Regions from separate parts of the Nocardiopsis sp. NPDC055879 genome, predicted to be linked through region 2. Evidence: riboswitches for the same ligand, from Rfam matches in the RefSeq annotation. Region 2 holds a riboswitch; the other holds the start of a gene.

Region 1 (4,408 bases), on a different contig from region 2:
ATGGTCACGTCACAAATGCGCGTGCATATGTAAGCCACGCGAAGGCCCTTGACTCGAACAGCGCGGACGGCAAGGCTTTGAAAATGTCCTCCCTGGAATCCCCGTCCCTGCCCTCGCGCGGCGCCACCCGGACCGATTCGCACGACCACAACCTGGTCAACGGTCGGGTCAACGTCGTCCCCTACGACCCCAAGTGGCCCTACCTGTTCCAACGGGAGGCCGACCGCATCCGTCAGGCCCTCGGCGAGCGTGTCCTGGTGATCGAGCACATCGGGTCCACCGCCGTTCCCGGTCTGGACGCCAAGGCCTGCATCGACATCCGTCTGGGGGTGGCCGACCCCACGGACGAGCCCGCCTACCTGCCGGAACTGGAGGAGATCGGGTACAGCGTCCGCGTTGGCTTCGAGGGCGAGCACGACCACCGACTCCTCAAGGGCTCACGCGTCAACGTGAACCTCTACGTCGGTACGAGGGAGTGCCCGGCGCTCGAACGCATGAGCCTGTTCCGCGACCACCTGATCGCCGACGCCGGCGCGCGCGAACGCTACGCCGCCGTCAAACGCGAGTTGGGCGAGCGGGAATGGGAGCACCTCCAGGACTACACCGGGGCCAAGGGGGAGATCATCACCGAACTCATGGCCGAGGCCGAGTCCTGGAAGGCGTCCCGGAGTCCGAACTGACCTCGGCCCCGCTCAGCCCAGGGAACGGATCTGGTCCTGGAACCAGCGACGAGGCGGCAGCGCCACCGCCGCCTCCGCCAGCCGCTCCCGACGCTTGCTCCGCTCCGCCTCCGGCATCGTCAACGCCGCGTGCAGCGCCTCCGCCGTCTCCACCGTGTCATAGGGGTTGACCAGCAGCGCGTCCTCGCCCAACTCGTCGGCCGCGCCCGCCTCCCGGGACAGCACCAGGACGGAGTCGCGCTCGGACAACACCGGGCCCTCCTTGGCGACCAGGTTCATCCCGTCCCGGATCGGGTTGACCAGCAGCACGTCCGCGATCTGGAACGAGGCCAGCGACCGCGGGTAGTCGTCGTTGACCTCCAGCACCACCGGCGTCCACTCGGGGGTGGCGAACTCCTCGTTGATCTCCTTGGCCGTCCGCAGCACCGAGTCGGTGTAGGTCCGGTACTCGGGCACGTCGCCCCGGCTCGGGTAGGCGAACGCCAGGTGCGTGACCCGCCCACGCCACTCCGGGTGCGCCCTCAAGAGCTCCCGATAGGCCTCCAGGCCGCGCACGATGTTCTTGGACAACTCGGTGCGGTCCACCCGCACGATCAGCCTGGTGTCGCCGACCAGGTCGATCAGTGTCCGCCGGCGCTCGGCCACGGCCGGTTCCGAGGCGCTCTCCCGCAGCCCGTCGGCGTCCGCGCCCAAGGCGTGCACACCCACCTCGACCACGCGGCCGCCGTACTCCACCGTGCGCTGCCCGAGGTCGACGTCGGCGCGCAGGATCTCGGCGCAGCAACGCAGGAAGGCCTCGGCCCATCGAGGGCTGTGGAAACCGAGCCGGTCGGCGCCGAGCATGCCCTCCAGCAGTTCCCGGGCCACATGGGTCGGCAGCATCCGGAAGTACTCCGGGGGAGCCCAGGGGGTGTGCGAGAAGTGCGCGATCCGCAGGTCGGGGCGGCGGGTGCGCAGAATGCGCGGCACCAGGGCCAGGTGGTAGTCCTGCACGGCCACGCGGGCGTTGTCCGAGGCCCCGCTCACCAGGGCCTCGGCGAAGGCGTTGTTGTAGGCGGAGTAGTCCTCCCAACGCCTGCGGAAGTCCGAACCGAAGGAGGGCTTGTTCGGGGTGTCGTACAACATGTGCTGCACGAACCACAGGATCGAGTTGGCCACTTCGGTGTAGGCGCCGGCCAGAGTCTCCTCCGGAATGTCCAGCATGTGGACGCGCATGCCGTCGAGGTCGTGCGTCCGGTCCAGTCGGGCCTCCGGGGCCTCGGCCGCGGCGCGCCGGTCGGCGTCGGACAGGCCCGCGCACACCCACAGGGCGTCGATCTCGGTCGCCACCGAACTCATCCCCGACACCAGTCCACCGCCGCCCCTGCGGTGCTCCAGGGAGCCGTCGGCCGTCGTGGAGAAGGAGACCGGTCCTCTGTTGGAGGCGATGAGGATCTGTGCCTTGTCCACGTGTGAGGTCCTCTCAAGTGCGCGAACGAGTGTCGCGGTGGGAAGGTGGGGAAGTCGTGGATGCACCCCCGGCGATCCGGAGGCGCACCCTAGGTCTCGCCGGAGCGCCCGGGCCCCAAACCCACCCCTGGTCAACGGGGAGGATCATCACGCTCCACGGGCACGACACGCGCGCGACGCGGCGCCGATCGGGGTCGTCTCATCCTGTGTCGAATAGCGAGACGCTTGGTGTAATCCGGATCACCCGGCATGGAAAACCGGTCAGGGCGTCGGTTACAGTGACGGTGCGTTCTCCGAGCGGAGAAGCCACAACTTCATATTGCTCATCCAGAGGGGTGGAGGGACCGGCCCTACGAAGCCCCGGCAACCATCTCGACATGTGGACGCACCATCGCGTACCGGTCGAGGCAGGTGCCAACTCCGGCCTGGGGCCAAGGTGGCCACCAGGGAAGATGAGGGGAGACACCTCGCCATGGCGATCGCCGCCGCTGAACCCACCGCTGTCCGCGCCTTCGGCCCCGGAACCGCCCTTTCCTGTCGAGAGTGCGGCGAGCGTTATGAACTTTCGCCGAGCTTCGCCTGTCAGTTCTGTTTCGGCCCCCTGGAGATCGCCTACGACTTCGGGACCGTCACCCGCGAGGAGATCGAGAGCGGCCCCAAGAACATCTGGCGCTACCGCTCCCTCCTGCCGGTCCCCACGAACGTGGCCGAGCTGCCCAACATGAACCCCGGCTTCACGCCCCTGGTCGGGGCCGACCGCCTCGCCGCCGAACTCGGGCTGAAGTCCCTGCACGTCAAGGACGACTCCGCCAACCCCACGCACTCCTTCAAGGACCGCGTGGTCGCGATCGCCGTCGAGGCCGCCCGCACATTCGGATTCACCACCCTGTCCTGTTCCTCCACCGGGAACCTCGCCGGCGCGGTCGGTGCCGCGGCCGCGCGGGCCGGCTTCGAGTCGTGCGTGTTCATCCCCGCCGGGCTGGAGGAGGGCAAGGTCGTCATGGCGGCCGTCTACGGCGGCAAGGTCGTGGCCATCGACGGCAACTACGACGACGTCAACCGCTTCTGCTCCGAACTCATCGGCGACGAGGCCGGTGAGAGCTGGGGCTTCACCAACGTCAACCTGCGGCCCTACTACGCCGAGGGTTCCAAGACGCTGGCCTACGAGATCGCCGAGCAGCTCGGCTGGCGACTGCCCGAGCAGATCGTCGTCCCGATCGCCTCCGGCTCCCAGCTCACCAAGATCGACAAGGGCTTCCAGGAGCTCATCAAGGTCGGCCTGGTCGAGGACCGCCCCTACAAGGTGTTCGGGGCGCAGGCCACGGGCTGCTCCCCGGTCGCCAAGGCGTGGGAGAACGGCCACGACGTCATCCAGCCGGTCAAGCCGGACACGATCGCCAAGTCCCTGGCCATCGGCAACCCGGCGGACGGGCCATACGTCCTGGACATCGCCGAGCGCACCGGTGGTTCGGTGGAGCACGTGGGCGACGACGAGATCGTCGACGCCATCAAGCTGCTGGCCCGTACCGAGGGCATCTTCGCCGAGACAGCGGGCGGTGTGACCACCGGCGTCCTGCGCAAGCTGGTCCGCGAGGGCCGGATCGACCCCGAGGCCGAGACCGTCATCGTCAACACCGGTGACGGGCTCAAGACCCTCAACGCCGTCGACTCCGGCGTCACGGCCACCATCAAGCCCTCCCTCGACGCGTTCAAGGCCCAGGGCCTGGTCTGATCGTCCGGCCACGCGCCACCACCCACCACCGCACTCACCAGGAGATCCGCACATGAGCGCCAGCGTCCGCGTCCCCACCATCCTGCGCACCTACACCGACGACGCCTCCGAGGTCACCGCCGAGGGCGCCACCCTCGCCGAGATCCTCGACGACCTGGAGGCCAACCACCCGGGTATCCGGGCCCGCATCCTCGACGACAACGGCAAGGTGCGCCGTTTCGTGAACGTCTACGTCGGTGACGAGGACGTGCGTTTCGAGAAGGGCCTGCAGACCGAGGTCAGGGCCGGTCAGCAGGTGTCGATCATCCCCGCGGTCGCCGGGGGCTGCTGACCGTAGGAACGATGAGGGGGCGGGCGCTCGACGCGTCCGCCCCCTCACTTCTTCTCCGCGGGCCTCATAACCTGGGAGGAGGTTTCTTCCGGGACGAGGGTGGCGATGTCGGCGACACGGTTGTTGGTGCTCGGTGTGGTGCGCGTCCACGGGGGGACGCACGGCTACCGCGTGGGCCGTGACCTCATGGACTGGGGAGCCAAGGAATGGGCCAAC
Region 2 (4,408 bases):
CTCATGGTGGGTGTCCCTTCGGGGTACGTGGTGTACGAAGTCCGTTGGTCAGTCGACGTCGGTCTGTTGGGCGGCGCCGCGCTCGAACAGTTCCTCGATCCGGTCGGGGGCCAATCCCAACTCGGTGAGGATCTCTCGCGAGTGCTGGCCGAGCAGTGGGGGAGCGGACATGGGGACGGGGGTGTCCGCCATCCGGAAGCCCGCCCGGACCTGTTCGAGGGGCCCGGCGGTGGGGTGTTCGACGGTGCGCAGGACGTCGTCCCCCGAGGCGTCGGCGGTACGCAGCGCGTCCAGGACACCGCGCACCCGACCCACCGGGACCCCGGCGGTGACCAGGACGTTCATCCAGTGGTCGGCGGGGCGGGAGGTCAGCGTCTCGGTGAGTTCGCCGACCAGCTCCTCGCGGTGCGCCACCCGTTCGGGGTTGGTGGCGTAGCGGGTGTCCTCGGCCAGGTCTGGGCGGTCGATGGCCGCGCACAACCGTCGGTACAGGGCGTCGTTGCCCGCGGCCACGACGATCTCCGCGTCGGCGGTGGGGAAGACCTGGTAGGGGACGATGGTGGTGTGCGCGTTGCCCACCCGGGCCGGTTCCGTCCCCGTGATCAGTGCCTGCTGGGTGAGATTGACCAGGCTCGACAGCGTGGAGTTGACCAGCGAGACGCTGACGTCCTCACCGCGGCCGGTGGCCTTGGCCCGCATGAGCGCGCCGAGGATGCCCACGGCGGCGTTGAGGCCGGTGAGCACGTCGGTCAGCGCCACACCGACCTTGCTGGCCGGTCCGTCGGCCGGGCCGGTGGTCGCCATCAGCCCGCTCTCGGCCTGCACGACGATGTCGAAGCCGGGGCGGCCCTCCGGTCGGTGTTCGGGCCCGAAGCCGCTCACCGAGCAGTAGACGACCGCCGGGTTGCGCTTGCCGATCTCCTCGTAGCCCAGCCCCAGCCGGTCGATCACTCCGGGTCGGAAGTTCTGGATCACCACGTCGGAGCCGGCGCACAGTTCCCGGACCGCGGCGAGCCCGTCGGGGTCCTTCAGGTCCACGGCGAGGCTGCGCTTGTTCCGGTTCACCGACAGGAAGTAGGCGGCCTCGCCGGGGGCGTGCGCCGCGCGGTGCTCTTCGGTGGGCTCGGCGTAGGGAGGTCCCCAGGAACGAGTGTCGTCGCCTCGCCCGGGTTGTTCGACCTTGATGACCTCGGCGCCCATGTCCGCCAACAACATGGTGGCGTAGGGGCCGGCCAGGACCCGGGACAGGTCGGTGATCCGCACACCGGCCAGGGGGAGTGGGGCACCCCCCGTCCCGGGTTCCTCTGTGGATTCGTGACTGGAAGGGTTCAAGGGTCACTCCTCGCCGTGGGGGGAACCGGGCAGTTGGTCGCCGTCACGCAGTTGGTAGTAGGTCTCCAGGCAGCGGCGCAGCGCGGTGGTGAGCGCGGCGCCCGATTGGCCCGCGTACCGCGTCTGCACCCGCTGGACGATCTCCGCGATGTCCTCGGTCACCGAGGCGCCCTCCACCAGGGCACGGAAGAAGTCCTTGGCCAGGTCGGTGAGCAGGGTGGTGTCCGCGGCGACGATCCGGTCGTCGGCGGTGTCCACGGCGAGCACGACACCGAGCCGCTGGTACTGGGAATGGCTCGCCACCGAATCGGGGAGACGGGCGTAGCCGGATATGAGGACAACCCGGGGGTTGCGGAAGAGCTGCTGAACGCGGTCGTCGCCGGGCAACGGACACACCTCTCGTCTGCGGGCACGCGAAAACTCCTACCGACTGGAGTCTCGCGTCTGAAGGGTTACCGGGGGAACCGGACACCCGCGACGTGAGGGCAGTTCGAGACCAGTATGTCGTCACCGTCGCGCCGACTGTCAAGCGGGGGCGTGTCCCAGAGCACACGAATCCCGTGGGTGCGTCGCGCACGAGCCATGTGTTACATTTCGGCACAGGTCACGAGTACCAGCGTCAAGCCCCGGCTAGCTGGTCGGCAACCCTCCTTCCGCGGTGGGGTGCCCCGGGTGAGGACCAGGTCCCGACACGACCGTGTCGGACAAGCGCGGACCCAGGAAGACGCGGCCGTCGAGCGGCGCACCCCGTGGGTCCCACGACCCACCGAAGAGGTGCCCCATGACCACCGTCATCCCGTTCGACTCCACCCGTCGCCCCCGCACCCGCCAGGCCGTTCGGGACGCGCGTGCGCGCCGGGCGTCGTACCCCGTCGGCGCCGCCCCGGACTGCTCGATCGTCACCCCGGACCGCGGGGTCCAGCTGGTCACCGGCGAGTACGTCGACTACGCCAACTTCGACTACGCGGCCAGCGCGCCCTGCCTGACCGCGGTCGCCGACGCCCTCTCCGCCGCCCTGCCCTACTACGCCAGCGTGCATCGGGGCGCGGGCCACCACTCCCGGATCAGTACCGAGGCCTACGAGGAAGCCCGTCGCGGCGTCGCCGGTTTCCTGGACGCCCGCCCCGACACCGACGCCGTGGTGTTCGTGCGCGGCACCACCGACGCGCTCAACCTGCTGGCCCGTTGCGTACCCGACGGTTGCACCGTGGTGGTGTTCGAGTCCGAGCACCACGCGAGCCTGTTGCCGTGGGAACACCCGGCCGCCCGCGCCGCGAAGGTGGTGCGCCTGCCGCTGCCCGCCACCCCCGACACCGCCGTCGAGGCCGCCCGCGCCGCCCTGCGCGAGGCCCCCGAGGGTCCGAAGCTGCTGTGCGTGACCGCGGCCTCCAACGTCACCGGTGAGATCTGGCCGGTCGAGGAGTTGGTCGAGGCCGCCCACGCCGAGGACGCCCGCGTGGTGGTCGACGCCGCCCAGTACGTGCCGCACCTGCCGTTCAGCCTCACCGAGACCGGCGCCGACTACGTGGCGCTTTCCGGACACAAGCTGTACGCGCCCTTCGGTTCGGGTGTGCTGGCGGGCCGCGCCGATTGGCTGGCAGAGGCCGCGCCCTACCTGTCCGGTGGTGGCGCGACGCGGAAGGTCACCGACCACGACGTGTTCTGGAACGACCTTCCGGCCCGGCACGAGGCGGGCAGCCCCAACGTCTTGGGCGCCGTGGCGTTGGCCGCGGCCTGCGCCACCTTCACCGAGGACACCCTGTACCTGCAGCACATCCGCGAGTCCGCCCTCCTGGAGCGCCTGCGCGCCGGGTTCTGCCAGATCGACGGCGTGCACGAGCTGACCCTGTGGGGGCCCGAACAGGCGCGGGTGGGCATCGTTTCGTTCGTGGTGGACGGGCTGCCCGCCGATCTGCTGGCCGCCGCCCTGTCCGCGGAGCACGGCATCGGGGTGCGCGACGGCCTGTTCTGCGCGCACCCGCTCACCGCCCACCTGCTGCCCGAGGGGCACACTCAGGCGGTTCGGGCCAGCCTGGGCGTGGGCACCACCGAGGAACACGTCGACCGGTTGGTCGGCGCCGTGGCGGATCTGGTCGCCCATGGGCCGCGTTGGGAGTACGTCGACCTCGACGGCCGGTTGGTCCCCGCCTCCGACCCGCGCGACGCGCTCTGAACGGAGCACGCCCGGAGCGGTCCCGTCGTCTATGATCAATGCGGAAAAACCGGTGGGAACGGGATGTTCTGCGCACGGTCGTCGAATTCCCGTTCCCTGCCGCGAACCCCCTGCGTATCGAGGTGGATGACCGCATGACCGACGATTCGACCGCCCCGGCCCCGGGGTCGAAGATCGACACCACCCGGACCCACTCGGCCCGGATCTGGAACTACTGGATGGGTGGAAAGGACCATTATCCGGTCGACCGTCTGGCGGGAGACGTGGTGGCCGAGTCCTTTCCGGAGATCCGGGACCTGGCCCGCACCAGTCGGGAGTTCCTCGTCCGCGCGGTGACCCACCTGACCCGGGACGAGGGCATCCGCCAGTACCTCGACATCGGTACCGGGATGCCCACCGCCAACAACACGCACGAGGTCGCCCAGTCGATCGCGCCGGAGACCCGGGTGGTCTACGTCGACAACGACCCCCTCGTGCTGACGCACGCCCGCGCCCTGCTGGTCGGCACCCCCGAGGGGGCCACCGACTACGTCGACGCCGACCTGCGCGACCCCGACGCGATCCTGGCCAAGGCCGCCGAGACGTTGGACTTCGACGAGCCGGTCGGGCTCATGCTGATGGGGATCCTGGGCCACGTCCCCGACGAGGAGGTCCAGCCGATCGTGCGCAGGCTGTTGGACGCCCTGCCCTCGGGTAGCTACCTGGTCAGTTACGACGGCGCCGACACGAGCGAGGACTACAACCAGGCCATCGAGGAGGGCAACAAGCACGGGGACGTGCCTTACCTGCTGCGCAGCCCCGAGGCCATCGCCGAGCGCTTCGAGGGCCTGGAGCTGCTGGAGCCCGGTGTGGTTCCCTGCCCGTTGTGGCGGCCCCCGATCGCGGGTGCCCGGCGCGGACTGG

The links. A riboswitch is a leader RNA that binds a small molecule or an ion and turns the genes downstream of it on or off. The one in region 2 is predicted to bind S-adenosylmethionine.
Region 1: linked by a shared signal. The riboswitch ahead of thrC (threonine synthase) and the one ahead of ACWGKS_RS01915 (aminotransferase class V-fold PLP-dependent enzyme) in region 2 are both predicted to bind S-adenosylmethionine.

The regions. Positions count from the first base shown of each region.
Region 1 covers NZ_JBSHCT010000010.1:58,548-62,955, forward strand. Annotated here, with positions in the region: gene ACWGKS_RS13710 (GrpB family protein) at 84-680, shown strand; gene ACWGKS_RS13715 (alpha,alpha-trehalose-phosphate synthase (UDP-forming)) at 693-2,129, opposite strand; SAM riboswitch class I at 2,450-2,588, shown strand; gene thrC (threonine synthase) at 2,602-3,861, shown strand; gene ACWGKS_RS13725 (ubiquitin-like small modifier protein 1) at 3,914-4,192, shown strand; gene ACWGKS_RS13730 (PadR family transcriptional regulator) at 4,298-4,408, shown strand, end outside.
Region 2 covers NZ_JBSHCT010000001.1:455,003-459,410, forward strand. Annotated here, with positions in the region: gene ACWGKS_RS01900 (acyl-CoA dehydrogenase family protein) at 1-5, opposite strand, end outside; gene ACWGKS_RS01905 (CaiB/BaiF CoA transferase family protein) at 49-1,332, opposite strand; gene ACWGKS_RS01910 (DUF3870 domain-containing protein) at 1,336-1,719, opposite strand; SAM riboswitch class IV at 1,935-2,049, shown strand; gene ACWGKS_RS01915 (aminotransferase class V-fold PLP-dependent enzyme) at 2,114-3,505, shown strand; gene ACWGKS_RS01920 (SAM-dependent methyltransferase) at 3,640-4,408, shown strand, end outside.